Regions from separate parts of the Achromobacter sp. 1011791174 genome, predicted to be linked through region 3. Evidence: predicted binding sites of a transcription regulator. Region 3 holds the regulator's gene; each other region holds the start of a gene.
The links. Region 3 encodes sigma-54, which starts transcription at its own class of promoters, with help from an activator protein. Its sites were predicted from a motif close to TGGCANGNAANCTGCTTT; they were not measured.
Positions count from the first base shown of each region.

Region 1 (10,340 bases), on a different contig from region 3:
CCAGCGCCAGGCCACGCCCGCCGGCGCCGGGCGGAGGCGTGAAGGGCGGATGATGGGTGGTCGACAGCGCCATGATGAACAGGGGCTGGCCGGCGCGGTCGGCCTCGGCCAGCCGTTCCTCCATGTAGCGGAACATGTATTCGTCGGGCACGCCCCAGGTGCCGATCTGCGCCTCGGGATAGCGCTGGCGCAGCGTCTGCTGGTCGATGAATTCGTGCGCGCCCTGCTGGCGCACGAAGGAGCCCAGGTTGCGCCAGGTGGACGTGCCCGAGGTAACGAACAGCACCCGGTAGCCGCGTTGCAGATACGGCGCGAAGGCATTGCCGGCGAACCTGGCCGATGCCGCCGACGACTGGCCGATGGCCTTCATGGGGCTGCGCACCAGCAGCCGGGCCAGCGAATCGATGGTGCCGTTGCCTTCGGACACGAAGCGGTCGAAGCGCCAGTCGGATTCCCAATGCGGCCGCAGCGCGCCCAGCAGGTCGCGTCCGGGGGCGTCGAGCGAGCTGAGGTGATGCCCCATGCTCTCCATGACCTGCAGCACGACGTGCGGCGGACGTTCGCGCGCGACAGGATTCAATGCCGTGACGGCCATGAAGGGTTCCAGGCCATCGCCGGGGCGGCCCAGGAAGCGCTGGTACAGCAGCTGCCCTTCGCGCTGCGTCACCGGAGAAAAGCGCTTGTCGTTGTCGCGGTCGGCCAGGGCCCAGGTGAAGGCCGAGATGCCGTTGGGCGCGATGTCGTTGAGCAGCGCGACGGCGGACAGGTTGGTGTCGTCCTTGTTCAGGGGGAACTTGCTGATCGAGCCGCGGCAGGCCAGCACCGTGATGCCGATGATCAGCAGCAGCCGCAGCGCGCAGGCGAGGACCGAGCGCGGTTCTGGCAAGGCCCGCTCCAGCCGCGCGCGCCATTTCGCGGTCAGCCACCATGTGGCCGCGAGCACGGCCGACAACAGCAGGCCGGCGCGCAGCACGGGATAGCCCTGCCACACGGTGCCCAGGACGGCCGAGGTGTCTTCGTCGATCAGGCCGAACACGAAGACGTCGATCGAACGGGCAAAGGTGGCGTAGTAGAAAACGCTGATCACCGTGGCGGCGGTGAACAGCATGGCCATCACCGCGCCCAGCGCGGACTGCCAGCGCAGCCAGCCGCGCTGCAGCCGGGGGAAGGCGGCGATCGCCAGGCCGGCCAGCAGCGGCGCCGAAAAGGCGATGGCGGCGACCTTGATGTCGAACAGCAGGCCGATGGTCAGCGAGCGGCCGACGTCTGCCGATGAGGCTGTGTACAGCGACGGCGGCGCGTGCTTTGCCAGCAGGTAGGCGCGGCCGGCGAACTGCGCCAGCACGCTGACCAGCCAGGGGGCCAGCAGCAGCAGGAAAGACTGCTGGAAGTTCTGGAACCAGCCTTGCCAGGAAAAAACCGGACGGGAAAGCTTCATCTGCGCCAATAGGTAAAAAAGAGCCTGCCCGCCAACGGCTGGGCCGGGCGGCGCGGGATGCTGCGGACTGCTTCTGGGAAAAGCGCGACGTCAGCGTCGCGCGGGGGCGTGCGGGGCAGGGCGCGTCCGATAGGTTGTTTGCATCATTGCGGAGGCGTTTCGCTGCAGGCCGACGGCATTCTAGCGAAGTCGCGGCCGGTCTTTATAAAGTTCTGTATAAATTTGTCCTCATGGGCCGCCAGGGTAATCAGTCCCCCAATCCGCGCGCCGTGGCCGCCGCCTGCTCCGTCAGCCAGCGCGTCACCACGTCGGCGTCGGGCGTGCTGCGGCGCGCGTTGCGGACCAGCCAGTAGGCGTGTTCGGTGGCGCTGGCCGGTTGTCCGCCCACGGCCGCCAGCCGGCGATCGGCCAGCATGGGCGCGATCAGCGCCAGGCGGCCCAGCGCGATGCCGTGGCCGGCCAGGGCCGCGTGCACGATCTGGTCGTACTGGTTGAAGCGCAGCATGCCCTTGGGCCGCACGCGCGACAGGCCGCGCGCGCTGAGCCATTCGGACCATTGCAGCCAGGGCCGGCTCGGGTCGTCGAATTCCAGCAGCACGTGGCGCTGCAGTTCGCGCGCGTCCAGGCCGCGCACGTCCAGCGTGGGGTGCGCCACCGGCACCACCGATTCGCCGAACATCCAGGCGGCGCCGTCGGGCACGGTGTCGCGCAGACTGTAGCGGATGGCGATGTCCACGCTTTCGCGGTCGATGTCGATGACCCGGTTGTCGGCCGCCACGCGCACATCGATGTCCGGGTGCGCCGCCTGGAAGTCGCCCAGGCGCGGCAGCAGCCACAGCGAGGCCACGCCGATGGTGGTGGTGACGGTGACCGGGGTGCGGCGCTCGGGCGCGCGCAGCTGCTCGGTCAGGTCGCCGAGCTGGGCCAGCCAGATATCGGCCATGCGGAACAGCCGAGCGCCTTCCGACGTGAAGGACACGCTGCGAAAGCCGCGCACCAGCAGCGGCACGCCCAGGTGCGCCTCCAGCGCCCGAATCTGGCGGCTGACGGCGGACTGGGTCACATGCAGGTCCTCGGCGGCCAGCGTGATGCTCATGCGCCGCCCCACGGCCACGAAGCCTCGGACCAGATCAAGCGGGGGCAGTTTGGCCAGTGGGTATGACATTCCTGAGACTCATGCGTAAGGGGCCGAAATATCGCTTGAGCACTATAACGCCTGAAGCGTCCAATATGACTCAGACGATGGGTTCCGTTGTATTTCATGCGAGGGTTCCCGCCGCGATAGCCGTTGCCGCGGCAAGGGGGCGTCATGATCCAGTTATGTTGCACTGCGGGAATGTCATTCCGTTTGGCCGGGCGTTCGACTATGCTGCTCAGACGCGCTTCGGGCCTGCGCATCGTGTGCCACGTCGGCACGCTTTGGGTGTCCGAATACCGCCAACCCGACGACAGCGTGCTGCATGCGGGAGAGGCCATCACCGTGGGCAGCGATCGCGATGTCGTCCTCAGCGGCCTGCCGGATGCGCAGGTCGCGCTAATTCAGGTCGCCGGAGCCCCGTGATGAATGTTCCCCAGCCCGATATGCCGCGCATGCAGATGTGGTTCGATTTCGCCAGCCCGTACAGCTACCTGGCGATCGAGCGCATCGAGGACCTGGCGCGCGAGGCCGGGGTGCGCGTGGAGCTGCGGCCCTTCCTGCTCGGCCCGATCTTCCAGGCCCAGGGCTGGAACGACACGCCGTTCCGGCTGTTTCCGGGCAAGGGCGCCTACATGATGCGCGACATCGCGCGCCTGGCCGACAAGTACGGCGTGATCTACCGCCGTCCGCGCCTGTTCCCGCGCATGAGCGTGCTGCCGGCGCGCATCGCGCTGATGGGACAGGATGAATCCTGGGGGCGCGATTTCTGCCTGGCCGTGTTCCGCGCCAATTTCCAGCACGACCTGGACATCCAGGCCGAGGATGTGGTCCATGACCTGCTGCGCGACCTGGCGCTGGACGCGGACGCGCTGATCGCGCGCGCCAAGACCGAGGCGGTCAAGGAATCGTTGCGCCGCCAGGTCGACCGCGCCCGCAATCTGGGCCTGTTCGGCGCGCCCACCTTCTTCGTCGGCGACGAGATGTTCTGGGGCAACGACCGGCTCGAGGATGCGCTGGAGTGGGCGCAGCAGGGCCCTGCGGCCGCCCGCGCCACGGCCCGCGTCGCCGCGTCGGCCTGAGGCCGTTCAACCGCTTGATGGCCGCGCCACGCGCTTGAACAAGGCCGCGCCCACCGCTTTTTCCCACCCCTTCAGCCTAGCAATGAAGAACTCCAGCAGTCCCTTGCGCGGCGCGCCCATGCCGGGCGGCCGTTCGTTCACCCAATTCCGCGCCGCGCGCATCCGTCGCGTCGCGTTCCAGTGGAAGCAGTCCGGGTCCGCCGATGCCGTGCCGCCGGGCAAGCAGGGGCGGGGCGGCAGCTGATTGGGCCCGACTCCCTGTTTCACGGCTGCGCGATTGGCCTTGAGCGGTCGCGGAACCGGTTCTCAGCCGCGGCCCACCGGCGCCACGTTCGCCCATTCCTCGTCCGAGTACAGCCGCGAGCGCAGCAGGAAGCGCCGGCCCTCGGCGCTGTCCAGCGAGAAGGCGCCGCCGCGGCCGGGCACGGCGTCGATGATGAGCTGGGTGTGCTCCCAGTAGGCGAACTGGTCCTCGCCCATGTAGAACGGGCAGCCTTCCAGGTCGCCCAGCAGCACGTCGGCGCCGCCCACCATGAATTCGCCCAGCGCGTAGCACATGGGCGAGCTGCCATCGCAGCAGCCGCCGGACTGGTGAAACATCAGCGGGCCGTGCTTGGCCCGCAGCGTGGCGATCAGGTCGCGGGCCGCGTCGGTGGCGACCACGCGCGGCGTGGCTTCGGGCATGGCGTGTCTCCGGTCGCGCGTTGCGGACCCGGTCCGCGGCGCTTGCCTTGGACCGGGCGGGCGGCGGCCGCGACGCCGCCGCCGCTGTCGCCGGATCAGAAGAAGCCCAGCTTCTTTGGCGAGTAGCTCACCAGCAGGTTCTTGGTCTGCTGGTAGTGGTTGAGCATCATCTTGTGGTTCTCGCGCCCGATGCCGGATTGCTTGTAGCCGCCGAACGCCGCGTGCGCCGGATAGGCGTGGTAGCAGTTGGTCCAGACGCGGCCGGCCTTGATGCCGCGGCCCATGCGGTAGCAGGTGTTGATGTCGCGCGACCAGACGCCCGCGCCCAGTCCGTAGAGCGTGTCGTTGGCCTGGCTGAGCGCGTCCTCGGCGTCCTTGAAGGTGGTCACGGCCACCACCGGGCCGAAGATCTCTTCCTGGAAGATGCGCATCTTGTTGTGGCCCTTGAACACCGTGGGCTGCACGAAGTAGCCGTGCTCCAGCGCGCCCGCCAGCTGCGCGCGCGCGCCGCCGGCCAGCACCTGCGCGCCTTCCTGCTTGCCGATGTCCAGGTAGGACAGGATTTTTTCCAGCTGCTCGCTCGACGCCTGCGCGCCCAGCATGGTGTCGGCGTCCAGCGGATTGCCTTGCTTGATCGCCGCCACGCGCTTGAGCGCGCGCTCCATGAACTTCTCGTAGATTGATTCCTGGATCAGCGCTCGGCTGGGGCAGGTGCAGACCTCGCCCTGGTTGAGCGCGAACATCACGAAGCCTTCGACGGCCTTGTCGAAGAAGTCGTCGTCCTCGGCGGCGACGTTGTCGAAGAAGATGTTGGGCGACTTGCCGCCCAGTTCCAGCGTCACCGGGATGATGTTCTGCGACGCGTACTGCATGATGAGGCGGCCGGTGGTGGTCTCGCCGGTGAAGGCGATCTTGGCGATGCGCTTGCTGGAGGCCAGCGGCTTGCCCGCTTCCAGGCCGAAGCCGGTGACGACATTGAGCACGCCCGGCGGCAGGATGTCGGCGACCAGCTCGGCCAGCAGCATGATGCCCAGCGGCGTCTGCTCGGCCGGCTTGAGCACCACGCAGTTGCCGGCGGCGAGCGCCGGGGCGAGCTTCCACGCGGCCATCAGGATGGGGAAGTTCCACGGGATGATCTGCCCGACCACGCCCAGCGGCTCGTTGAAGTGATAGGCCACCGTGTCGTGATCGATCTCGGACAGCCCTCCCTCCTGGCTGCGGATGGCCGAGGCGAAGTAGCGGAAATGGTCGATCGCCAGCGGGATGTCGGCGGCGCGGGCCTCGCGGATGGGCTTGCCGTTGTCCCAGGTCTCGGCCGTGGCCAGGCGCTCCAGGTTGGCTTCCATCGCGTCGGCGATGCGCAGCAGCATGCGCGCGCGCTCGGCCGGCGCGGTGGCGGCCCACTTGGGCGCGGCGCGGTGCGCGACGTCCAGCGCCATCTCGATGTCGCGCTCCTTGGAGCGGGCGTTGCGCGTCAGCAGCTGGCCGGTGACCGGGGTGAGGTTGTCGAAGTATTCGCCGTCAGCCGGCTTCTGCCAGCGTCCGTCGATGAAATTGTCGTACTGCGGCTTGATGTCGATGCGCGTGCCATAGGTGTCGGGGGTGACGCGGGTCGCGATGTCCATTGCTAGTCTCCGTAAGTGTTTTTATGCAGCGGGTTGATGCAGCGGGAATGGCGGCGGCAGCCTGCCTGCATGCTCTCAAGCAATCCGCGTGCCAACCGGGGACGCGGCTGGACAAGCGCGCGGACCGCGTGCGAAAGTAGGCTTGCGCGCGCCTCCCGCAGGCGCGGACGGCGCAAGTCCGTCCCGGCGCTGTCGCGTTTTGCGACAACGTCGCGCAACAGGTGTCGCAGAACGCCGCTCAAGGAGACATGCATGGCCATCCAGACCCGTCGGCAGTCGCTGACGCAAGCGCGCCTGCTGTTCAATCAGCAGGGCGCGGTGCCCGGCGGCATGGTCGCCGAGCCGATCCTGCGTTCGTGGCGGCGCTGCGCCGACCTGGGTTTCGACATGCGCGGCCTGCGCCCCGCCGAGCCGCTGACCCAGGCCGAGCTGCGCGAGGCCCGCGAGCGCAACGAGGCGCTGCGCCGCATGTCCGATCCTGTCATGGCCGAGCTGCGCAAGCGTGCGCACGGGCAGGGCGGCCTGGTGATCCTGTCCGATTCGCGCGGCCTGGTGCTGGATTGCGGCGGCGACCTGGATTTCGCCCAGCGCGCATCGCGCATCGCCCTGATGCCCGGCTCTCCCTGGGACGAGGCCGCGGCTGGCACCAATGCCATCGGCACGGCGCTGGTCGAGGGCCGTTCCATCGTCGTGCACGGGGCCGAGCACTATTTCGAGCCCAACCGCATCCTGACCTGCGCGGCGGTGCCGGTGTGCGACAGCCAGGGACGGATCCTGGGCGTGCTGGACCTGTCCAGCCTGGCGGGCGGCATCCGGCCCGATGCGCTGGCCCTGGTGCGTGCCGCCGTGGACCAGATCGAACATCGCCTGTTCGCGCAGGCGCACGAGCGCGACACCGTGCTGCGCCTGCATGCCGATCCGGCCGGGCTGGGGGCGCCGGGCGAGGCGCTGCTGGCCTTCCGGGGCGACCTGCTGGTCGGGGCCAACCGGCTGGCGCTGCGGGCGCTGGAACTCTCGGCCACGGCGCTGGGCGTGTATCGCCATGAAGACCTGTTCGAAGACGCGCTGACGCACGCGCCCGATGCCACGGGCCGGGTGCAGGCGCGCAACGGCGCCGTCTATCACGCGCGGCTGAGCCTGCCGCCGTCGCCCGCGCCGCGCGTCGTGCCGGCGCCTGAACGCAGTCAGCCCCGCGCCGTCGCGCCCGCGCCAGCCGCCGTCAGCCTGGACGCGGCGGCGCTGGACGCGCTGGGTCGATCTGTGCACCTGATGGATGCCGGCGTCTCCATTCTGCTGCAGGGCGAAACCGGCGCGGGCAAGGAAGTGTTCGCGCGCCAGATGCATGCGCGCAGCCGGCGCGCCGCCGGGCCGTTCGTGGCGGTGAACTGCGCGGCGCTGCCTGAAAGCCTGATCGAATCCGAACTCTTCGGCTATGAAGACGGGGCCTTCACCGGCGCGCGCCGCCAGGGCAGCAAGGGGCTGCTGCGGCAGGCGCATGGGGGCGTGCTGTTCCTGGACGAGATCGGCGACATGCCGCTGGCCTTGCAGTCGCGCCTGTTGCGCGTGCTGCAGGAGCGCGAGGTATCGCCGCTGGGCGGGGCGCGGCCGGTGCCGGTGGATTTCGCGCTGCTGTGCGCCACGCATCGCCCGCTGGCGCACGAGGGCGCGGATGCGCCGGTGCGGCCGGACCTGTATTTCCGCATCGCCGAATACACGGTGACGCTGGGGCCGCTGCGCGAGCGGACGGACCTGCGCGAGCTGCTGCGCACGCTCTGGAACGCGCAGGGCGCGGCGACGGCGTTGCCGCCCGTGGTCGAGCGGGCGTTGGCCAGCTACGCCTGGCCGGGCAATTACCGGCAGCTGGTCTCGGTGCTGCGCACGTTGCGCGTGCTGGCCGGCCCGTCGGGCGTGGCGGGCTTGTCGATGTTGCCGGAGGAGATCCAGCGCGGGGGCGTTGATGCGGCGCGGCATGCGCCGCGCCAGCCCGAGGAGGCGTCGCCGCCCAGCCTGCAGGCCTTGGCAGACGCGGCCATCCGCGAGGCGCTGGCCGCGCATGGCGGCAATGTCAGCCGTGCGGCGCGTGTGCTGGGCGTGCACCGCAGCACGCTGTACCGGCGCGTGGCGGCGCTGGAAGCGGCCCGGGCCGAACGGCCGTAGGCTGTCCGGGACCGGGCCCGCTGGAGATCAGGGGGCAGGGGATCAGCGGATCAGCCGCGCCAGTTCCGCGCCCGGATCGGGCGCGCGCATGAAGGCTTCGCCCACCAGGAAGGCGTCGACCTTGTGCTGGCGCATCAGCTGAACATCCTCGGGCTTGAGGATGCCGCTTTCGGTCACGACGCGCTTGCCGGCGGGAATCAGGGGCAGCAGGTCCAGCGTGTTCGACAGGCTGGTCTCGAAGGTGCGCAGGTTGCGGTTGTTGATGCCCAGCAGCGGCGTCTTCATCGTAAGCGCGACTTCAAGTTCCTTGGCGTCGTGCACTTCCACCAGCACGTCCATGCCCAGTTCCATCGCCAGCGTTTCCATCTCGCGCAGCTGGCCGGGGCTGAGCGCGGCCACGATCAGCAGCACGCAGTCGGCGCCCATGGCGCGGGCCGAGATGATCTGGTAGGGGTCGATCACGAAGTCCTTGCGCAGCACCGGCAGGGAGCAGGCCGCGCGGGCCTGGCGCAGGTGGTCGTGCGAGCCCTGGAAGAACTGCACGTCGGTCAGCACCGACAGGCAGGCCGCGCCGTGCACGGCATACGAGGCGGCGATCTCGGCCGGGCTGAATGTTTCGCGCAGCACGCCCTTGGACGGCGAGGCCTTCTTGATTTCGGCGATCACGCCGGGCTTGCCTTGCGAGATCTTGTCTTCGATGGATTGCGCGAAGCCGCGCACGTCCTGCCGGGCCTGCGCCTCGCGCAGGACTTCGGCTTCGCTGCGCATCTGGCGTGCGGCTGCGACTTCCTCGGCCTTGACGGCGAGAATTTTCGCGAGAATGTCATTCATTTCATTGATCCATGATGCAGGTGCAATACCGGCAATAACTGAAACCCAGGCCGTGCAAGAGGGATGCCGCGGAGCCGGCTTTGCCGGTCCGCAGGCATGCCCCCGTGAGGGGGAAAGCGCGTGAGCGCGTCGGGGGCGGGCCCCACGCTCGCGGAGCCGGCTTTGCCGGTCCGCAGGCGTGCCCCCTTGAGGGGGAAGCGCGCAGCGCTTCGGGGGTGGGCCTGTGTCATTTTTGGAATTTCCGGGTGTATGCGCAGAATTCTTCTAGCTTGGCGCGTGCGGCGCCGGTGGCGATCATTTCGAATGCTAGCGCCAAGGCTTCGGGAATGGAACCGGCTTTGTTACCGGCATAGATGGCCAGACCCGCGTTGAGCGCGACGATATCACGGGCGGCGCCCTCGGCATTGTCCAGCGCCTCGATGACAAGCGCACGCGATTCCTCGCGATTGGATACCTTGATGCTGCGGTTCGACATCATGGACAGGCCGTAGTCCTCGGGATGGATCTCATATTCCGAGACTTTGCCGTCCTTGAGTTCGCCCACCAGCGTGGCCGCGCCCAGCGAGGCCTCGTCCATGCCATCCTTGCCATGCACCACCAGCACATGGCGCGAGCCCAGGCGCTCCAGCACGCGCACCTGGATGCCGACCAGGTCGGCGTGGAACACGCCCATCAGCTGGTTGGCGGCGCCGGCCGGGTTGGTCAGCGGGCCCAGGATGTTGAAGATGGTGCGCACGGCCAGTTCCTTGCGCACGGCGGCCACGTTCTTCATGGCGCCGTGGTGGGCGGGCGCGAACATGAAGCCGATGCCGGTGGCCTGGATGCATTCGGCCACCTGCTCGGGCGACAGCGTCAGGTTGGCGCCCAGGGCTTCCAGCACATCGGCGCTGCCGCTGGACGAGGAGGCGCTGCGGTTGCCGTGCTTGGCGATGGGCACGCCGGCGGCGGCGGCCACGAACATGGACGTGGTGGAGATGTTGAAGGTGTGGCTGCCGTCGCCGCCCGTGCCGCACATGTCGAGCAGGTCGGCCGGATTGGGCGTGACCACGGGCGTGGCGAATTCGCGCATGACCTGCGCGGCGGCGGTGATCTCGCCGATGGTTTCCTTCTTGACGCGCAGGCCCATCAGCAGGGCGCTGGCGATCTGCGGCGACATCTCGCCGCGCATCAGCATGCGCATGAGATGCAGCATCTCGTCATGGAAGATTTCGCGGTGTTCGATACAGCGCGTGAGCGCTTCGGCGGCGGAAATGGTCACGATGCGTCCTTCTTCAGGCGAGGTTCAGGAAATTGCGCAGCAGCGCGTGGCCGTGCTCGCTGAGCACGGACTCGGGATGGAACTGCACGCCGTATAGCGGCAGGGTCTTGTGGCGCACGCCCATGATGTC
Region 1 covers NZ_JCBANH010000035.1:39,837-50,176, forward strand. The annotation lists gene AC6LJ5_RS14390 (LTA synthase family protein) at 1-1,438, opposite strand, end outside; gene AC6LJ5_RS14395 (LysR substrate-binding domain-containing protein) at 1,686-2,603, opposite strand; gene AC6LJ5_RS14400 (DUF2917 domain-containing protein) at 2,805-2,999, shown strand; gene AC6LJ5_RS14405 (2-hydroxychromene-2-carboxylate isomerase) at 2,999-3,655, shown strand; gene AC6LJ5_RS14410 (hypothetical protein) at 3,738-3,899, shown strand; gene AC6LJ5_RS14415 (DUF779 domain-containing protein) at 3,962-4,339, opposite strand; gene adh (aldehyde dehydrogenase) at 4,435-5,964, opposite strand; gene AC6LJ5_RS14425 (sigma-54-dependent Fis family transcriptional regulator) at 6,217-8,121, shown strand; gene trpC (indole-3-glycerol phosphate synthase TrpC) at 8,164-8,952, opposite strand; gene trpD (anthranilate phosphoribosyltransferase) at 9,179-10,210, opposite strand; gene AC6LJ5_RS14440 (aminodeoxychorismate/anthranilate synthase component II) at 10,224-10,340, opposite strand, start outside.
Region 1: adh (aldehyde dehydrogenase) is a predicted target of sigma-54. The motif match lies at 6,041-6,058, and genes of this name have one in related genera.

Region 2 (10,340 bases), on a different contig from region 3:
AACTCGCCCTGGTCCACGGTCAGGTCGATATCGCGCAGGGCCACGAAATCGCCCTTGCGCGTGGCGAAGGTCTGGCCCACGCGTTCTATGCGTACATGCTTCTTCATGCGGCTACTCCTCGGCGTAGGTAAAACGGCGCGCCAGCGCGACCAGCAGCGTTTCCAGCGCCAGCCCCACGATGCCGATCACGAAAATGGCGATGACGATGTGCTCGACCTTCAGGTTGTTCCATTCGTCCCACAGCCAGAAGCCGATGCCGGTGCCGCCCGTCAGCATCTCGGCCGCCACGATCACCAGCCAGGCCGTGCCGATGGACAACCGCACGCCGGTCAGCACATAGGGCAGCACCGCCGGCAGCAATACCTTGGTGACGACCTTCCATTCCGACAGATTCAGCACGCGCGCCACGTTCAGGTAGTCCTGCGGCACGCGCGTCACCCCAACGGCGGTATTGACGATCATGGGCCAGATGGAACAGATGAAGATCGCCCAGATGGCGGCCGGATTGGCGGCCTTGAACAGCAACAGGCCCAGCGGCAGCCAGGCCAGCGGCGACACCGGCCGCAGCAGGCTGACGATGGGCGAGAACATGGCGCGCAGCGCGGCATAGCGACCGATGGCGAAGCCCGCCGGTATGCCCACGATGGCGGCCAGCCCGAAGCCGACGGCCACGCGCTGCAGCGAGGCCAGCAGGTTCCAGCCTATGCCCTTGTCGTTGGGCCCGTTGTCGTAGAAAGGATCGGCGAACAGCGCCTGGGCCGCGTGCCAGGTGACGCCGGGCGTGGGAATCTCGGGAATGCCCATGGCCACCGCCTGCCATGCCAGCACGAACACCGCGAATCCAGCCACCGGCCCGGCCACGGCCTTGAGCAGGGCCTCGACGCGGTCGCGCCAGAAGGCGCCCGTCCGGCCCGCGCCCGCCATGCCGGAGATCACATTGAACATATCCTTCTCCCTCGTTGCGGCGCTCAGGCCTTGACCTTGAAGCCGTCGGCATAGGCCGCCGGATCGCTGCCGTCCCAGGCCACGCCGTCGACCAGCGTGGACTTGCGCATCTCGCCGGCGGGCAGCGCCACGCCCACGGCCTGCGCCGCCTGGCGGTACACGTCGATGCGATTGATCTGCCGGGCCACGGCCAGGTAGTCGGGATGCGTCTTGAGCAGTCCCCAGCGCTTGTGCTGCGTCAGGAACCACATGCCGTCGCTCAGGTAGGGGAAGTTGGCCGCGCCATCGGCATGAAAGCGCATGGCATGCGGATCGCTCCAGGACTTGCCCAGGCCGTCCTCGTAGCGGCCCTGCATGCGGCCGACGATGCCGCCGGCATCGGTATTGACGTAGGACTTGGCCGCGATGGTCTCGGCGGTCTTCTGGCGATTGGCTTCGGACGCGTCGATCCACTTGCCCGCCTCCAGCACCGCGGCGGTGACGGCCCGCGCCGTATTGGGATGGCGCGCCACGAACTCGGCGCTGGCGCCCAGCACCTTTTCGGGATGATCGGCCCAGATGCCCTGCGTCGTGATGGCGGTGAAGCCGATCTTGTCCATGATCGCGCGCGCGCCCCAGGGCTCGCCGACGCAGAAGCCGTCCATGTTGCCCACGCGCATGTTGGCGACCATCTGCGGCGGCGGCACGGTGATGGCCTTGGCGTCGCGCATCGGATCGATGCCATGCGCCGCCAGCCAGTAATACAGCCACATGGCGTGGGTGCCTGTGGGAAAGGTCTGGGCGAAGGTGTATTCGCGCTTGTCGCTGGCCATCAGCCTGGCCAGCGACTCGCCGTCGCGCGCGCCAGCCTGCAGCAGCTTGTTGGACAGGGTGATCGCCTGGCCATTCTGGTTCAGCCCCATGAGCACCGCCATGTCCTTGCGCGGACCGCCGATGCCCAGGTGCACGCCGTAGACCAACCCATACAGCACATGAGCGAAATCCAGCTCGCCGTTCATGAGCTTGTCCCGCACGCCGGCCCAGGAAGCCTCCTTGGACAGCGTGATGGTGACGCCGTGCTTCTTGTCCAGGCCCAGCGCCGAGGCCATCACCACGGACGCGCAATCCGTCAGCGGGATGAAGCCGATCTTCACCTCGGTCTTTTCCGGCGCATCGGTGCCGGCCGCCCAGGCGCCGGCGCGCACCAGCGGATCTACCAGGGACAACAGGCCCGCGCCCGTCGCCGCGCGCGCGGCCCCCGCGAGCCAGCTGCGGCGTCCGGCATCGGCGCCATCGCGCGGGTCGGGTTTCGGGGCGTGTTCCGAACGGTCATGGTGTGACGACATGGGCATGGCTCCTGGCAAAAAAAAACGCCCCGCCCGCCACGGACCGGATCCGGTGGCGGGCGAGACGTCGTTGTCCCTGGCCGCGAATGCGCGGCGTTCAGCGTGGGCGACCGTCGTTGGCCGCCACTACCCCACAAGCAAGCGCCGTGCCAACCCCCGCCTCCCCCGGGCGCGGACCGGCGCAAAGTCCGTGATACCGCATGGATACTGGCTTGACGGCCGATCGACGCGGGCGCGGACCGACACCTTGCGGACACACACGGATGCGCCACAACGTGCGCCGGCGCACCAAGCCTGTGCGCGCCATGCCCCGCGCTTGTGCGCGGCGCGCGGCGGTCGCGCGCGCCGCGGCATGGCATGGAAATTGCGTGATCACCGCTATCCGGATTTGCAGGATCGAACGCCCCATGCTGAAAGTCATGCTGCTCAACGATGGCGAGGGACGCGCGGCGTCGCTGCGGCAGACGCTGGCGGCCGCGGGCGTGCTCGTCGTGGCCGAGGCCGCGCCGGGCATGGATCTGGCCGCAGCGATCGAAGACGCCGCTCCCGATGTGGTGCTGATCGACAGCGACGCGCCCGGGCGAGACACGCTGGAATATGTCTGCGTGGCCAGCGAGCACAGCGACCGGCCGGTGGTGATGTTCACCGGCGACGGCACGCGCGCGGCCATCCGCGAGGCGTTGCAGGCGGGCGTGGCCGCCTACGTGGTCGGGGACGTCCCCGCCGCCCGCATCGAAAGCCTGCTGACCGTGGCGATCGAACGCTTCGCCGTGGAGAAGTCCCGGCGCGAGGCGCTGCGCGAAGCCAAGCTTCGGCTGGCGGACAGGCAATGGGTGGAAAAAGCCAAGGGCATCCTGATGCAGACCCGCTCAATTTCCGAGGACGAGGCCCACCGGCTGTTGCGCGAACGCGCCATGCAGGCCCAGAAGCGCCTGGGCGAGGTGGCGCGCGAGGTCGTTGAGTTCAGTCAATGGCTGGGCCCAGGCTGAGCGCTAATAAGTTTTGGATATATGAATTCAATAAATCAAAAGTTGTGGGGATGAAACCCCATCCCTATGATCGACTGACATTTGCCGGGCCAGCCCGGAGCGGGTTTATTCCATGAAGCTCTTCCCCCTGTTCGCCGATCTGAACGGCCGCCCCGCGCTGGTCGTGGGCGGCGGCGCCGTTGCCGAACGCAAGACGCTGGCGCTGCTCGAAGCGGGCGCCGCCGTGACCGTGGGCGCGCCCGGGCTGACGCCCGCCCTGGCCGCGCTGGCCGCCGACGGCCGCATCCGTCACCATCCGGGCCGGTTCGACCCCGCCTGGCTGGACGCCGTCTGGCTGGTCGTGGCCGCCACCGACGACACCGGGGTCAACCGCGAGGTATCCGAGGCCGCCGAGGCCCGCCGCCTGTTCTGCAATGTGGTGGACGATCCGGCGCTGTCCTCGTTCCAGGTGCCGTCCATCGTGGACCGCTCGCCGGTGATCGTGGCGATCTCGTCCTCGGGCGTGGCCCCGGTGCTGGCCCGCCGCCTGCGCGAACGCATCGAATCGCTGTTCGACCACACACTGGGCCAGCTGGCCGGACTGGCCGAGCGCTACCGCCAGCGCATCCGCGCCGGCCATCCCGACCTGGGCGCCCGGCGCCGCTTCTACGACTGGCTGCTGGACGGCCCCGTGGCCGGGCTGCTGCGCCAGCAGCGGCCGGACCAGGCCGAGGCCGCGCTGGCCACCGCCCTGGACCAGCCCCTGCGCCCCGCCGAGGGCAGCGTGGTGCTGGTGGGCGCCGGACCGGGAGACCCCGGCCTCTTGACGCTCAAGGCGCTGCGGGCGCTGAACGAGGCCGACGTGATCATGTACGACCGCCTGGTCAGCGATGACATCATGGCCCTGGCGCGGCGCGACGCGACGCGCGTGTCGGTGGGCAAGCAGCCCGGCGAAGACCATCACGCCACCCAGGCCCGCATCCACGCGCTGCTGGTCGAGCACGCGCGCGCCGGACGCCGCGTGGTGCGGCTCAAGGGCGGCGACGCCTTCATCTTCGGACGCGGCGGCGAGGAACTCGAATACCTGCGCGAGCACGGCGTGCGCTATGAGGTGGTGCCCGGCATCACGGCCGCGCTGGCCTGCGCCGCCTACGCCGGCATTCCGCTGACGCACCGCGAGCACGCGCAATCGGTGCGGCTGGTGACGGCCCACTGCCGCGACGACGAAGACAACCTGGATTGGCCCGCGCTGGCCCGCGAAAAGCAAACGCTGGCGTTCTACATGGGCGTGGGCCAGCTGGACGCGCTCAGCCGCCGGCTGATTTCGCACGGCCGCGCGCCGGACACGCCGTTCGCGCTGATCGAGAACGGCAGCCGCCCGGAACAGCGCGTGCTGTCGGGCGCAGTGAAGGACCTGCCCGATCTGGCGCGGGCGCACGGCATCCGCTCGCCCGCCCTGCTCATCGTGGGCGAGGTGGCGGGACTGGCGTCCCGCCTGCAATGGTTCGGCCGCCATATCGATGGCGGCCAGGGCAACGGCCAGCCGCAGCGCCTGGCCGCCTGAGGCCGCCGCGCCGAAAAGGCTGCGCGGCGCTTAAGGCGGCCTGATCCCGTCAGTCGGTCTTCTGGGTCGTGCCGAAGATGCGGTCGCCGGCGTCGCCCAGGCCCGGCACGATGTAGCCGTGCTCGTTCAGGTGGTCGTCGATGGACGCCGTGTAGATATGCACGTCCGGATGCTTGGCCAGCACGGCGTCGATGCCCACCGGCGCGGCCACCAGCACCAGCGCGCGGATTTCCTTGCAGCCGGCCTTCTTCAGCAGGTCGATGGCGGCGACCATGGAGCCGCCGGTGGCCAGCATGGGATCGACGATCAGCGCCAGACGCTGGTCCAGCTCGCCGACCAGGCGTTCCAGGTAGGTATGGGCTTCGAGGGTTTCCTCGTTGCGGGCCACGCCCACCACGCTGACCTTGGCGCCGGGGATCAGGCTCAGCACGCCATCCAGCATGCCGATGCCGGCGCGCAGGATGGGCACCACGGTGACTTTCTTGCCGGCGATCTTCTCGACCTGGACCTGGCCGCACCAGCCTTCGACGGTGGCGGGAGCCAGCGGCAGATCCTTGGACGCCTCGTAGGTGAGCAAGGCGCCCACTTCCTGCGACAGTTCACGGAAGCTCTTGGTGCTGAGGTCGGCGCGGCGCATGATCCCGAGCTTGTGGCGGATCAGCGGGTGACGGATTTCGTGCACGGGCATGTGCGTAAATCTCCAGAATATTGAGAGTCGGGGGTGTTCGCCTCAGGCGCGGCGGCGGGCGGCGCGGCGCTTTCGCGCCGGCTCGCGGTCCGCCTTGGATACCGCGCCAGAGAATCGTAATCGGTTTGCGGGAATTTTTATCGCCGGACCGCCCAGGGTGGGAAAGACCGCCCTGGCGGAACCCGGCATGGACCATGCCCTATTGTTCGGCCAGCCAGGCGATGAGCGCGTCGTCGAAGGCGCGCACCGCGCCTGCCTGCTCGTGGTTGACCATGCTGACCAGCACGTAGCGCTTGCCGCTGGCGCCCAGCACATAGCCGGCGATGGAACGCACGTCGCGCAGCGAGCCGGTCTTCAGGTGAGCCATGCCCTGCGTGCCGTCGCCCTTGAGGCGGCGGCGCACGGTGCCGTCCACGCCGGCGATGGCCAGGGACGAAATGTATTCCGGCATGACCGGCGAATTCCAGGCCACGGTCAGCATGGACGCCAGGCTGTCGGCGGACACGCGCGCCTCGCGCGACAGGCCGGCGCCGTTGTCGATGACCAGTTCCGGCATGTCCAGGCCCTGGCGCGCCAGCAGGCTCTTGGCCACGGCTTCGCTGCTGGCCACGGTGGCCGGCTTGCGGCCGCGCTCGGCGCCCAGCGTCAGCAGCAGCGTGCGCGCCATGACGTTGTTGCTGCGCTTGTTGATCTGGCGGATGACCTCGGCCAGCGTGGGCGAGTCGTGCGAGGCCAGCACCACGGCGTCGCCCGGCACCATGCCGGTACGGACCTGGCCCTTGAAGGTGCCGCCCAGCTCGCGCCACAGCATGCGGAAGACCTCGGTGGCGTAGTCGGGCTGCGACAGCGCCAGCCGGTACAGGCTGAACTCGCCGCAGGAGCCCGCCACCTTGCCGCTGACGCGCAGGGTCACGCCCTGCTGGGTGATGAGCGGCTCGGTCGAGACCACGGGCGCGCCGGGGCAGCGCGCCTCTGTCCATTCCACCTTGCCCTCGATTTTCAGGCCGGGCAGCGGCGGATCGATCAGCGGCACCCACTTATGGGCCGCCGCGTCCGGCAGGAACATCAGGCGCACGGCGCCGAATCCCACCATGAGCGCGTCCGGGCTGGCGTTGTAGGCGCGGTCGGGCGCGCCGTCGAAGGCGCCGGGATCGGTGCCCACCTGACCGAAGATGCTGCGGTCGATCACCAGATCGTTGATCTGCTTGACGCCGCGCAGGCGCAGCTCGCGCAACAGCACCCAGAGATCCTGCATCAGGAACTGCGGATCGCCACCGGCGCGCAGGTACAGCGGGCCGGACAGCGCGCCCTTGGCGTCGGGCCGGGCGCCCGGCTCGGTCATGAATTCGGTGCGCCAGACGTAATTGGGCCCCAGCTCGGACAGGGCCGCCCAGGTGGTCACCAGCTTCATGACCGAGGCGGGATTGCGCGGCTCCTTGGCGTTGAGCGCCACCAGGCGCGGGCCGCCCACCTCCTGCACCACCAGGGACAGGGCGCTGTCCGGCAGCTTGGTTTCCTTCCAGGCCTTGACCACGGCCGGCGGCAGGCCCGGCACCTGGGCGCAGGCCGCGCCGCCAGCCAGGGCCAGCAGTCCGCCCGCCAGCCACCGCCTGAACCGGCCCGTTCCCGCCACCGCCCTGTTGTATCCCGTCATGCCCCGACCACCTGAATGCTTATCCGGCAAAACCGAGAGCATACAAAACCTGGAGCGCTTGCGGGCGCAGGGCGGGGCATGCAAGCGCCCGGCCGGCCCTGGAATCGGCCCGCCGGCTGATCGCCGGCAGCCCTCCTTCCTCTACTGCACGCGCCACTTGCCGCCCGCAACCGTCGCCATGACCAGGGCGCGCTCGTCCAAGCCGTTGTGGTCAGCCGGGCTCATATTGACCACGCCGGTGGCCGTGGGCAGGTTTTTCACATTTTCCAGCGCGTCGCGCAGCGCCGCGCGGAATTCGGGCGTGCCCGGCCTGGCCGCCTTCAGCGCCACGGGCACGGCCTGTTGCAGCAACAGCCCCACGTCCCAGGTGTAGGCGGCGAACAGGGACACGCTGCCCGCGCCATGGACGGCCTCGTACTTGGCTGCGAAGGCCTGGGCGCTGGCCTTGACCGGGTGGCTGTCGGGCAGCAGGCCGGCCACCATCACCGGCCCCACCGGCACCCAGGCGCCCTCGCAGGCCGCGCCGCAGACGCGCAGGAAGTCGTTGTTGGCCACGCCGTGGTTGAAATAGATCTTGCCCGGGTAGCCGCGCTCGCGCAGCGCCCGGGCCGGCATCGCGGCCGGCGTGCCGGACGCCCCCACCACCACCGCGTCCGGCGCCGCCCCGACCAGCTTGAGGGTCTGCGCCACGGCCGAGGTGTCCGTGGGCGCGAAGCTCTCCTTGCCCACCAGCTCGATGCCGTGCTTCTTGGCCGCCTTCTCGACTTCCACCCAGAAAGTCTCGCCCAGCGCGTTGTTGAAGCCGATGAACGCCAGTTTCTTCACGCCCTGGGCGGCGGCATGGCGCGCGATGCCCTCGGCCATCAGCGAATCGGAATGCGGCGTCTTGAACACCCAGCGCCGCTTGTCGTCCATCGGCTCGATCAGGCGGGCCGAGGACGCCAGCGTGATGACCGGGGTGGCGCCCGCCGCCACCGTGTCCAGCATCGCCATCGTATTGGGCGTGGTGCTGGAACCGATGATCAGGTCGACTTTGTTCTCGGAAATCAGCTTGTGCGAGTTGCTGACGGCGCGGGTCGGGTCCGAGGCGTCGTCCAGCACCACGTACTCGACCTTCGCCCCGCCGATCTCTGCGGGCAACAGGCTCACGGTGTTGCGTTCGGGAATGCCCAGCGAGGCCTGCGGCCCGGTGGCGGACAAGGTGGCGCCGATCTTCACTTGCGCCTGCGCGGGCGCGGCGCCCCCGGCAAGCAGGCCGGCCGTCAGCGCGAGCGTCAGGGCGGCGTTCAGGGTGCAACGTGGGCTCATACGCGATCTCCTTTGGGGTCGGGGGCTTTGTTTTCGGGATGTGCCGGCCCCCTGCGGCGGGTAAGGGTTCAGGCGGGCATGCCTCCGTGCGTCGAGAACGCGCCGTTGCAGAACACCAGCGCGCCGGCCTCGTCGTCGTACAGGTGCAGGCGCAGGACCTGGCCGATCAGGATGGCATGGTCGCCGGCGTCCAGCACCTGGCGGGTGGCGCATTCGAAGCGCGCCACGCAGTCGTCGAACACCGGCAGGCCGTCATGGCCCGGGTACCAGTCCAGCCCGGCGTAGCGGTCCTCGGCCGTCTGCGCGAACGCCCGCGCCAGATGGCGATGGCTGGCGCCCAGCACATGCACCGCGAAGGCCGGCCGGGCGATGAACTCGGCATGCAGCAGGCTGGCGCGGCGCAGGCTCCACAACACCAGCGGCGGATCCAGCGAGACCGAGGCGAAGGAATTCACGGTCATGCCGATCGGCCCCTGCGCGCCCGCGGCAGTCACCACCGTGACGCCGGTGGCGTAGCGGCCCAGCGCCTGACGCATGCGGGCCGGGTTCAGATCCAGGCAGTCGCTCATCGGACGCTCCGTGGCTGACCGCCGGCTCAGGCGGGCTGGGCGGCGGCCGACGCCACGCCGGACAGCGGCATGGCCTCTTCCATCAGCCCGCGCATGGAATCGAGCACCAGGTCCTGGGACAGCAGACCGAAGTTGTGCAGGCTCATGACATGGTCCAGCCCCATGTCGGCCAGCCGCGCCAGCTTGTCGGCCACCGTGCGCGGCGAACCGAACAGAGACAGGCCGCTGGCGATGATGTCGGCGTAGACCTGCTTGCGCGCGTACAGGCGCGTGTCCACGTACAGGTCGAAAGCGCTGGCGGCGCGCTCGCGCGCCAGCGCGTCGGTCGGGGCGACATGGGTGTGCAGCGCCACCGCCGCCATGCCGGACGCGTCTTCGATGCCCGCCTCGGCCAGCCCGCGCCGGTAGTCCTGCATCATCAGGCCGATTTCCTCGAAGCTGTCCACCGCCGCGTAGGGCACGAACAGCATGCGGCGCCCCTGGCGACCCACGTGATAGGCGGCCTCGCGGCGCAGGATAGCCACGTAGACCGGCACCGGCTGCTGCACCGGCTGCACGTTGATCCGCACCTCGCGGATGGTGTTGTGGCGGCTTTCGTGCGTGACGCGCTCGCCGGCCAGCAGGCGCTCGACCAGCATCAGGTTCTCGTCGAAGCGCTCGCGCTTGATGGCGGGATCGACGTCGTAACCCTCGAATTCATGCTTCAGATAGCCCGAGCCCACGCCCAGCGACAGCCTTCCTTGCGAAAGCTGGTCCACCAGGGCATAGTTTTCCGCCACCGTCAGCGGGTTGTGGAAGGTCAGGATGGAGATCGCCGTGCCCAGGCGCAGCCGGCGCGTCTGCTGCGACAGCGCCGCCAGGAACACGGCCGGATTGGGCACCGCGCCATATTCATGGAAGTGGTGCTCGGCCACCCAGAACGTGTCGTAGCCCAGGCGCTCGGCCTGGCGCGCCTGGTCCAGCACCTGACCGTAGAGTTGCCCCAGGCTGCGCGGCGCCGAGGGGTAATGGTCCTGGACCGAGAAAATGGACATCTTCATGTTTGTCTCCGGATTGTCCGCCGTGACCGGCTGATGTATTTTTTAGTGATACGCGTATTCTAATAAGAGACATCCACATGTCAACAGACAGCAGCACCGGCATCCAGTCCGCGGAAATCGCGCTGGACGTCTTGACCCGCCTGGCCGAGCTGGGCGGCGCGCAATCCGTGTCCGAACTGGGCCGCAGCCTGGACATGCCGCGCGCCAAGGTCCATCGCTACCTGGTCTCGCTGGAACGGCGCGGCTATGTCGAGCAGGACCCCGCCAGCGCCCGCTACC
Region 2 covers NZ_JCBANH010000044.1:10,742-21,081, reverse strand. The annotation lists gene AC6LJ5_RS16505 (ABC transporter ATP-binding protein) at 1-107, opposite strand, end outside; gene ntrB (nitrate ABC transporter permease) at 112-945, opposite strand; gene AC6LJ5_RS16495 (CmpA/NrtA family ABC transporter substrate-binding protein) at 969-2,276, opposite strand; gene AC6LJ5_RS16490 (ANTAR domain-containing response regulator) at 2,678-3,259, shown strand; gene cysG (siroheme synthase CysG) at 3,372-4,802, shown strand; gene upp (uracil phosphoribosyltransferase) at 4,852-5,490, opposite strand; gene dacB (D-alanyl-D-alanine carboxypeptidase/D-alanyl-D-alanine endopeptidase) at 5,690-7,144, opposite strand; gene AC6LJ5_RS16470 (ABC transporter substrate-binding protein) at 7,286-8,452, opposite strand; gene AC6LJ5_RS16465 (flavin reductase family protein) at 8,521-9,021, opposite strand; gene AC6LJ5_RS16460 (LLM class flavin-dependent oxidoreductase) at 9,048-10,061, opposite strand; gene AC6LJ5_RS16455 (IclR family transcriptional regulator) at 10,139-10,340, shown strand, end outside.
Region 2: AC6LJ5_RS16490 (ANTAR domain-containing response regulator) is a predicted target of sigma-54. The motif match lies at 2,624-2,641, and genes of this name have one in related genera.

Region 3 (10,340 bases):
CCAGCTCGGGCGCGCCGGCCAACAGGCCGATGGCGTCCATGTGCTCGATGCCGGTCACGAACGGCGGATGGTGCATCAGCACCAGCGTGGGCCGGCCCGGCTGCTGCGCCAGCTGTTGCTCCAGCCAGGCCAGGCGCTCGCCGCAGAGTTCGCCGTGGCTCTTCATCGGCACCACGGTGTCCAGCGCCAGCAGGCGCAGCGGATAGGTGTCGACCGAATACTGGATGAACGGGCTCTCGCCTTGCAGGTAGGCGTGGTCGGGGAACGCGGCGCGCAGGCCTGCGCGGTCGTCGTGATTGCCGGGCAGCAGGAAATACGGCATTTCCAGCGCCTGCAGCTGCGCGCGCAGCTGCGCGTATTCATGCGGGCGGCCCAGGTCGGTCAGGTCGCCGGTGATGAGCACGCAATCGGGGCGCGGCGACAGCGCGTTGAGCGCGCGCACGGCCGGGCCGAGGAACGCGGCGGGGTCGATGATGCCGTAGGCCTTGTCGCCCGGCGTGCGCATGTGCAGGTCTGTGATTTGTGCGATGAGCATGAAGAATCCGTGGGGTGTGAGGGCGGCGCGCGCGTTCAGCGCCGCACCGCCGCCGCCGTTCCGCCCACCACGATGCAGTGCGGCAGGCGGTTCGATTGCGCAGGCTGGCCGTGGATCTGCGCCAGCAGGTTGGAACAGGCCGCCTGGCCGATGCCGTCGCTGGGCTGCGCCACCGTGGTCAGCGGCGGCGTGAGCAAGGCGCCGAATCGCATGCCGTCGAAGCCGCAGACCGAGATGTCGGCGGGCACCGACAGGCCCAGCCCGACCAGGTCGGCGATGACTGCGGTGGCCAGCAAGTCGTTGGAGCAGAACAGCGCGGTGGGCGCCTGCTTGCCGCGCAGCGCGGCCTTGAGCGCCTCGACGTCGCTGCCGGTGTGCGAGCTCATGCTGATGTGCTGGACGGCGTCCAGGCCCAGTTTCTTGGCGCAGGCGCGCGCGCCGACAAGGCGTCGCCGCGCGCGGTCGGAGGCCGTCAGCGGGCCGGTCACCAGCGCGATGCGCTTGTGGCCCAGCTGGGCCAGGTGGGTGACCATGTCACAGGCCGCGGCGCGGTTGTCGACCGAGGCATAGGGATGGGAGGCCGATTCGTTGTAGACCAGCACGTAGGGCATGCCGGCGCTGTCCAGATCGTCCAGCGTGGCGCTCTTGGCCACGTCGGCCACCGTCAGGATCAGGCCGTCGACCTGATGGTCCATCAGGCCCTGCACGGCCGCCGATTCCACGGCGGGGTCGTAGCCGGTGGCGGTCAGCATGACGCTGTAGCCGGATTCGCGCGCGCGCCGCTCGGCGCCCTCGAAGCACTCGGCGAACACCGGGTTCGACAGCGTGGGCAGGATCAGGCCGATGGTGCGGGTGCTGCCCGAGCGCAGGCTGCGACCCACGCGGTTGGGGCGAAAGCCCGCGCGCTTGGCGATGCTGCGGATATGGGCCAGCGTGTCCGGATGCACGATCTCGGGCTGGTTGAACGCGCGCGAAACCGTCGCCGGCGAGACGCCTGCCTTGCGGGCCACTTCGATGATGGAAAAGCGGGGCGACGGACGCGCGGCCATGTCTCTGTGTTTTGCTTATATGCTGAAAACGATTTCATCTTACAAGACAAATATGACCTTTGTGTTGCACGGGTTTGCGCTATGCTGGGAGCAACGCAACAACACGAAGCCAACATGCGCGAGCATGACGCGAGTCATGAAAATCACCGGGGTTTTTCGGTAGTTTTCCTAATTGACGCGTCGCATGAATTGGCAGGTCCGCGCACGCGGGCCACGGTCAAGGGGACCGGGTGCGTAAGTCAGTACCGCGCAGGGCGCGGCACCGGGAACGAGGAAAGCAAATGTCCATTGCCTTGAACAGACTTGGCGCGCTTGACGCGGCGCGCAAGCTGCAACGGCGCGAATTGACCGCGGTGCAATTGGTGCGCGCCTGCTTCGCGCGCATCGAACAACGCGAAAACACCATCCATGCCTGGACCGCGCTGCAGAAGCAGGCGGCGCTGGAGCATGCCGAGCAGCTCGACAAGGGCCCGCTGCGCGGTCCGCTGCACGGCTTGCCCATCGGCGTGAAAGACCTGTTCGACACCGTCGACCTGCCCACGCGCTACGGCTCGCCCATCTACGAACGCCATCATCCCGGCCTGGATGCCGCCGCGGTGGCGCTGTGCCGAGGCGCCGGCGCGGTCGTGGTCGGCAAGACCGTCACCACCGAATTCGCCACCTACACGGCCGGCCCCACGCGCAATCCGCGCAACGAGGCCCATACGCCCGGCGGTTCGTCCAGCGGCTCGGCCGCGGCGGTGGCCGACGACATGGTGCCTTTCGCGCTGGGCTCGCAGACCGCCGGCTCCATCATCCGTCCGGCCTCGTATTGCGGCATCGTCGGCTTCAAGCCCACTTTCGGCGCGATTCCGCGCGCCGGCGTCAAGAGCCTGGCGGAATCGCTGGACACCGTGGGCGGCTTCGCCCGTTCGGTGCCGGACATCGCCCTGTTCGCGTCGGTGCTGATGCGCGATCCGCGCATGCTGGACCTGAACTACGACGCCAAGCCGCGCATCGGCATGTACCGCAGCCTGCAATGGCGTCACGCGCAGGCCGAGACCAAGGAAGCCTATGCGCAGGCCGCCGCCATCCTGGCGCGGGCCGGCGCCCAGGTCGAGGAAGTGCCGCAGCCGCCGGCCGGCGACTGCATGCTGGTGCAGCTGCATGCCGACATCATGGCCTACGAGGCCTCGCAATCGCTGGCCTACGAACGCCTGGAGCACGCCGCGCAGCTCAGCGCCAAGATCCAGTCCGTGCTCGAAGCCGGCGCGCGCATCACGGCCGAGGAACATCAACGCAACCTGGCGCGCGCCGCCGAGGTGCGCGCGCGGGTGGACCTGTGGTTCGACCGCTACGACGTGCTGCTCACGCCCAGCGCCAGCGGCGAGGCGCCCTTCGCCGACCTGGGCACGGGCGATCCGCAGTTCTCGCGCGGCTGGACGCTGTTCGGCCTGCCCTGCCTGAACCTGCCCTTCGCCACAGGGCCGCAAGGGCTGCCGGTGGGCTTGCAGGTGGTCGGCCCGCGTCACGCGGACCATCGCACGCTGGCCATCTCCGCCTGGATGCACGAACGGCTGCTGGCCGCGCAGGCGCCGGACATCGGCGCTGCGGATATCTGGCCGCGCGGCTGAGTCCGTGGCGTGATGCAAAGCCCCCGCAAGGGGCTTTGTCTATTCAGACGGTCCGGCACAATGAAATACCCCCAAGCCGCGCGCCCTGCGCGCGCTGCTGCTCCCCGAAGGGGCGCTTTTTCTTGGGGCGGCCCGGCCATGAAAAAAGCCCGTAACAGCCTGTTTGGCTGCTGCGGGCTGCTTCGTCTCCCTCGCGCCCGGCGCTGGTGCGCGCGGCGGGCGGTCGGCGGCGCATGTGGCGCGCCGCCGCGGACGTTTCATGCCTGGGCGCGGATCACGCGGCCTCGGCGGTTTCTTGTTCGGTGGCGTCGGCGCCGGCGTTGATGTGGCGGTTGACGGCGCTCAGCACGGCCTGGAACGAGGCGGTGACGATGTCGCGGTCGATGCCTACGCCGAAGCCCGTGCCGGAATCGCCCACGCGCAGTTCGACGTAGGACGCGGCGCGGGTGTCGGTGCCGGTGCCGATGGCGTGCTCGTGGTAGTCCATGATGCGCACCGGCACGCCCAGCGCGGCCACGAATGCCGAGATGGCGCCGTCGCCCTTGCCCGTCACGACACGGCGTTCGCCGTTGTATTCGAGTTCGGCCTCGATGCTGAAGTGCTGGCCTTCGCCGGCCGACGGATTGCCGTCGATGCGATGGCGCACCAGCTTCCACGGCGACTTCTGTTCGAGGTATTCGCGGTTGAAGATGGTGTGCACATCGTCGGCCGTGACTTCGCGGCCGGTTTCGTCGGTGACGCGCTGGATGGCGCGGCTGAATTCGATCTGCAGGCGGCGCGGCAACACCAGGCCGTGTTCCTGTTCGAGCAGATAGGACACGCCGCCCTTGCCCGACTGGCTGTTCACGCGGATCACCGCGTCGTAGCTGCGGCCGAGGTCGGCCGGGTCGATCGGCAGGTACGGCACTTCCCAGACGGCGTCCGGCTTCTGCTGCGCGAAGCCCTTCTTGATGGCGTCCTGGTGCGAGCCGGAGAAGGCGGTGAACACGAGGTCGCCGGCGTAAGGATGGCGCGGGTGCACGGGGAGCTGGTTGCAGTACTCGGCGCAGCGGCGCACTTCGTCGATGTCCGAGAAGTCCAGGCCGGGATGCACGCCTTGCGTGTAGAGGTTCAAGGCCAGCGTCACCAGGTCGACGTTGCCGGTGCGCTCGCCGCTGCCGAACAGGCAGCCTTCGATGCGGTCGGCGCCGGCCATGACGGCGAATTCGGCGGCGGCCACGGCGGTGCCGCGGTCATTGTGCGGGTGCACGCTGAGCACGATGCTGTCGCGGCGGGCCAGGTTCTTGTGCATCCACTCGATCTGGTCGGCGTACAGGTTGGGCGTGGTGGCCTCGATGGTGGCGGGCAGGTTCAGCACCATCTTGCAGTCGGGCGTGGGCTGCCAGACGTCGGCGACGGCGTTGGACACCTCCAGCGCGAACTCGGGTTCGGTGGTGCTGAAGACTTCAGGCGAATACTGGTAGCGCCACTGCGTTTCCGGATGCTGGGCCACGTATTGCTTGACCAGGCGCGTGCCAGTGGTGGCGATGTTCTTGATTTCGTCGCGGCTCATGTTGAACACGACCTTGCGGAACGCCGGGGCGCAGGCGTTGTACAAGTGGACGATGGCCTGCCTGGCGCCGGCGGCGGCTTCGACCGTGCGGCTGATCAGGTCTTCGCGCGACTGCGTCAGCACGATGATGGTCACGTCTTCGGGAATGCGCTTCTCGTCGATGAGCTTGCGCACGAAATCGAAGTCGGTCTGCGAGGCCGACGGGAAACCGACTTCGATTTCCTTGAAGCCGATCTTCACCAGCTGCTCGAAGAAGCGGAGCTTGCGCTCGACGCTCATCGGTTCGATCAGGGCCTGGTTGCCGTCGCGCAGATCGGTGCTCATCCAGATGGGCGGCTGCGTGATGCGGCGGCTGGGCCAGGTGCGCTCGGCATAGTCGCCGGCGAAGGGCTTGAACGGTACGTACTTGGTGGCGGGGTTGGCAAGCATCATCTCTACACCTCGATCGGTTTCTTTTGAATCCCGGGGACGGGGTCCCGCAAGCGGCGCGCGCCCGGATGACGGTCTGGCGCCTGGATTTGCCGTGGATATGCCCGGAAACTACTGGCCAGGCCGGCAGGATTCAGTCTTGAAAACAGGAAAAGAAAGGGGAATACGCGTGTGGCGAGCGTGTGGCTGCCGAGCTACCACGAGGCACTAGGCCCGGCAACCGATCGGTAGGTATAGCGATAGCGCGGCGAAGGAGGCAACGCTGAGGAAGGAAGCGCGCAGGCCGGCGACCGGAGCGTCGTAGCGTCCGGTGGCAATCGCGAGGGGGTTGCGGTTAGCGGCCATAGGGATGCTAGTCAAACATACTTTTTGTGCAAGCGCAAATGAAAAAGCCGGGGACGTATCTGTCTTACGGTGGCGCCTCAGGGTATTCCCTGGTTCTTTCGACAGGCCGGCAGGCGCGGCGCGAGTCACGCGTTTCGCGGTGGCGCGGGGCTCGCGCAGCCGGACGCGCAACAGCATGAGCGCGCTCCGGCTCAGGCGCTTACTGCGTCTGCATATGGCCGTTCTTGACCACTTCGCCCAGGCGCTTGCGCTCGTTGGCGGCGAACTCGGCGAAGCTGGCGCGCGAACCGCCGCCCGGCTCGATGCTGCTCTGGCGCAACGCATCCTGCACTTCACGCGTCTGCAACGACTGCTCGACCGCCGCGTTCATCTTGTCGAGCACGTCCGCCGGCGTGCCGGTCGGCGCGTACAGGCCGGCCCAGTGGCCGATGCGCACCGTGCCGAAGCCGGCCTCGGCCGTGGTCGGAATGTCCGGCGCGCTGGCCATGCGCTTGTCCCAGGTGGTGGCCAGCGCCTTGAGCTTGCCGCTCTGGACCAGCGGCAGCGTCACGATGCTGGCCTCGGAGGTGGCGTCGACCTGGTTGCCGATCACCGCGCTCACGCCTTCCGAGCCGCTCTTGTAGGCGATGGGCTCTACCGGCAGGCCGGTGGCTTCCTTCAGCATTTCGGCCACGAAGTGCGGCGTGCTGCCGTTGCCGGCCGTGGAAAAGGTGATGCGATCGGTCTTGGCCTGTTTGGCGCGCGCCACGAAGTCCTTCAGGTTCTTGGCAGGGTTGGACGGGTGGGTCACGATCACCGAGGGCGTGATCGACAGCAGCGCCACGGGCGTCAGCGCCTCGTCCTTGTACGGCTGGTCGGAACGGATCAGGCTGTTGGTGACGGTGCCGTTGCTGCCGACCAGGTAGGTGTAGCCATCGGCCGGACTGCGCGCCACGTGGGCAGCGCCGATCACGCCGCCGGCGCCGGGACGGTTCTCGACGATGACGGGCTGGTTCAGCGCGGCGCCGACCGCCTTGGCGATGATGCGGGCGACCAGATCATTGGCGCCGCCGGCGGTGAACGGGGCGACGAAGGTGATGGGCTTGTCTGGCCAGGCAGCCCGCGCCGGCGCGCTGAACGAGAGCGCGGCAGAGCAGGCCAGCGCCATGCTGGCGGCGAACCGGACGGAAGTACGGAACATGGAAAGCGGACTCCAGGAGGTCGGCCGCGCGGTCGCCGCGGCGGGGCCGCCGGCGCATGGTGTCGGTATGACGCGCGGCCCGCGGTTGCGCGAGCGTGGCAGGCCAGTATAGGAGCGGCTTGCTGGCAGCGCACTGAAATGCAAAAGCCGCCTGGACGGCGGCTTCTGGCGGGTTGCGCGGAAGGGTGTCGCTTATCGGGCGGGGCCGATGCGCGGCTCGACGTAGCGGTCGGCGCGCGGTTCGCGGCGCGGTGCGTCGTCGTCGCGGGAGCCGGCGCGGGGCTTGCCGCCGCCTTCCAGGATCTCGGCCTGACGCGCCACCATGTCGATCTTGGCGATGCGGCTGTGGCGGATTTCAGACAGCGAGCGGCGCAGGTCGCCCACGGTGAAGGGTTCTTCGCGGTCGCCCCAGGTCCAGCGCAGCACGCCCAGCGATTCGTCGGACAGCTGCGGCGCCAGTTCGGCCAGCACCTCGGTCTGCACCGGCGTGGCGCGGCCGGAGGCCAGGCTGGCGCTCAGCCAGGCGCGCAGCGCGAAGAAGACGATGAGGCTCCAGATGCCGACCCCGACCCACCACAGGTAGGGGCTGAACTTCTGCACCATGTCCATCGTGGGCTGGCCCAGCGAGTGCAGGAATTCGAAGCTCACGCGCTTGCCCGCGTCCAGTATCCAGTTGGCGACGAAATACCAGATGATGAGGGCGACGGCGATCACGATCGCGCGCAGGAGGAGTCTGGGAAGCGCAAGTTTGAGCAGGGTCTGGCCGATCAGGCGGCTATCCTGGCGAACGCGCTCGGGCGAAGTCTGATTCATCATGCAAAATATTGTACCTATGACCCGTCCGATTTTAGAACTGCGTCCCGGTCAGCATCTGACGCTGACCCCACAGCTGCAGCAATCGATCCGATTGTTGCAGTTGTCCACGCTCGAGCTGGAAGCCGAGATCTCGCAGGTGCTGGCGGACAACCCGCTGCTCGAGCGCGACGACGAACCCGTGGCGCCCGAGGCGCAGGCAGAGTCCGAACGCGAGTCCTCGGTGCAGGACGACGAGCCGGCGGCCGAGCGCGACGCGCCCATCGAGGAAATGCCCGGCTCCGGCGGGGTCTACCCAGACGAGGACGGCGGCCCGCCCGAGGCCGCCATGCCGGACACGCTGCGCGAGCACCTGCTGGGCCAGCTGATGCTGACCCGGGCGGCGCCGCGCGACGCCGCATTGGCCGCCCTGCTGATCGACGAGCTGGACGAGAACGGCTACCTGGGCTCGCCGCTGGAGGAAATCCTGGGCTGGCTGCCGGCCGAGCTGGAGCCGGATATCGACGAGCTGAAGGCGGCGCTGTCGCTGCTGCAGTCCTTCGATCCACCCGGCATCGGCGCGCGGGACATGGCGGAATGCCTGCTGTTGCAATTGCGCCACCCGGACATCACGCGCCTGCCCGAGGCGGCCGACCCGGCGGCGCTGGCCTGCGCCCGCGAGATCTGCGCCCGTCACCTGCCGCTGCTGGCCACCGGCAATGTCGCCCGTCTGTGCGCGGCGGCGGGGTGCGACGAAACCCGGTTCCGCGCCGCGCACGCCCTGATCCTGCGCCTGGAGCCGCGTCCGGGACGCGCCTGGACCGTGCCGGCCGCCGACTACGCCGTGCCGGACGTGATCGTGCGCAAGACCCGGCGCGGCTGGCAGGTCACGCTTAACAGCGCCGCCGTGCCGCGCCTGCAGATCAACGGCCTGTACGCGCAGATGCTGGGCAATCAGAAGGAATCGGCCCACGCCGGCCTGCAGGCCCAGCTGCAGCAGGCCAAGTGGATGATCCGCAACGTCGAGCAGCGCTTCGACACCATCCTGCGGGTGTCCCAGGCCATCGTCGAACGCCAGACGGCCTTTTTCAGCCAGGGGCCGGCGGCCATGCGACCGCTGATCCTGAAGGACATCGCGGGCGAACTGGGCCTGCACGAATCCACGATTTCACGGGCCACGACGCAGAAGTACATGCTCACCCCGTTTGGCACGCTGGAGCTCAAGCGCTTCTTCGGGGCGGGGGTGTCGACCGACGGCGGCGACGCCACCTCGGCCACGGCGGTGCAGACCCATATCCGCCAGATGGTGGCGGACGAGAATCGCGCCAAGCCCTTGTCCGACAGCCAGATCATGGAAAAGCTGGCCGACCAGGGCATCGTGATCGCCCGGCGCACGGTGGCCAAATACCGCGAGGCGCTGCGCATCGCGCCGGCGGCGCTGCGCAAGGCGCAGGCCTCGGTTCGCTGAAATCAGGGACGAATGGCTGTAAATTCGTCCCTGATTTCAAACACTTGCGTGACATCTCGGTTGCAATTTTTTTGCGCAAGCCGCTTGCCAGTTCGAGAATAATTTTCGATAATTATTCTCATGTACATTTGTGTATGCAACGCGATCACCGAACGCCAAGTCCGCGCCAGCGTGGACGCGGGCGCTACCACGCTGGCCGACCTGCAGTTCGAGCTGGGCGTGGCGACCTGTTGCGGCTGTTGCGCAGCCACCGCCACGGAATACCTGCCCGGCGGTCGTTGCTCCAGCGTCTGCGACGTGCGCTCGATCGCCGTTCCGGTCAATCCTCCCGCCGCCCTGGCTGAACAGCCCAGCGCGCCGGCGGCCAATACCTATCCGGTCATCCAGGTCGCGGTAGCCTGACCCCGTTCCTGATCCAACGAAGCCACGGCGCCTGCCGTGGCTTTTGTTTTTGTGCGGATGGGTCGGCGTGGGTTTTCGCGCCTTTGTCTGCGCGGTTCCTTCCACACACAGGCGGCCTGTGTCCTTTCCACGCCTGGCGGCTTGCGGCCGTTGGGCCGTCCGGCGGAGCCGTTCCCGTTCAGGATGAGGGCTGGCGCCACTGCGCTGCGCAGAACGCCTGCACCGTCTGCGCCACCTGGCGCGCCGGCTCGCGCGCCGCGCGGCCCAGGCAGAGCGCGAGCTCGGTGGGCGGCGCCGGCGGCAGATGCGTGTCCACGATGCGCAGGTTGGGCGCCAGACAGCGGCGCTCCAGCAGCGCCACGCCCAGGCCGCCGGCCAGCGCCGCCTGCAGGCCGAGCAGGTTGGGGCTTTCATAGGCGATGCGCCAGCGCCGGCCCGCCGCTTCCAGCGCGTGGATGGCGCGGTTGCGGTAGATGCAGCCTTGCGGAAACGCCACCAGCGGCACGGGCTCGACATCGGGCAGCGGCAAGGCGCTGGCGGCGATCCAATGCAGGAGCTCCGGCCACGCGGCCAGGGCCGCGCCCGTGTCCATTCCGGCGCCGGGCTCGCGCTTGAGCAGCGCCACATCCAGATCGCCGCGCTCCAGGCTGCGCGTCAGCGCGGCGCTGAGATCGCAGCGCACTGACAGACGCAGCGTCGGCCGTTCGCGCACGTAGGCCGCCAGGAGCGCGGTCAAGGCCTCGGGCGCGAAATCGTCCGGGATGCCCAGGCGCACCACGTCCACGCGCTGGCGGCCGCTGACAGCCTCGCGCACCTCGGTGGACAGCGCCAGCATGCGGCGGGCATAGCCCAGCAGCCGCTCGCCGTCTTCGGTCAGCTGGACCTGGCGGCCGTCGCGGATGAACAGCGCGCACTCCAGCGCCTCTTCCAACTTGCGGATCTGCTGGCTGACGGTGGACTGGCTGCGGTGCACGC
Region 3 covers NZ_JCBANH010000102.1:7,377-17,716, forward strand. The annotation lists gene AC6LJ5_RS25515 (phosphodiesterase) at 1-535, opposite strand, end outside; gene AC6LJ5_RS25520 (LacI family DNA-binding transcriptional regulator) at 571-1,584, opposite strand; gene AC6LJ5_RS25525 (amidase) at 1,866-3,197, shown strand; gene leuA (2-isopropylmalate synthase) at 3,472-5,181, opposite strand; gene AC6LJ5_RS25535 (Bug family tripartite tricarboxylate transporter substrate binding protein) at 5,723-6,703, opposite strand; gene AC6LJ5_RS25540 (hypothetical protein) at 6,896-7,519, opposite strand; gene rpoN (RNA polymerase factor sigma-54) at 7,536-8,963, shown strand; gene AC6LJ5_RS25550 ((2Fe-2S)-binding protein) at 9,084-9,365, shown strand; gene AC6LJ5_RS25555 (LysR substrate-binding domain-containing protein) at 9,544-10,340, opposite strand, start outside.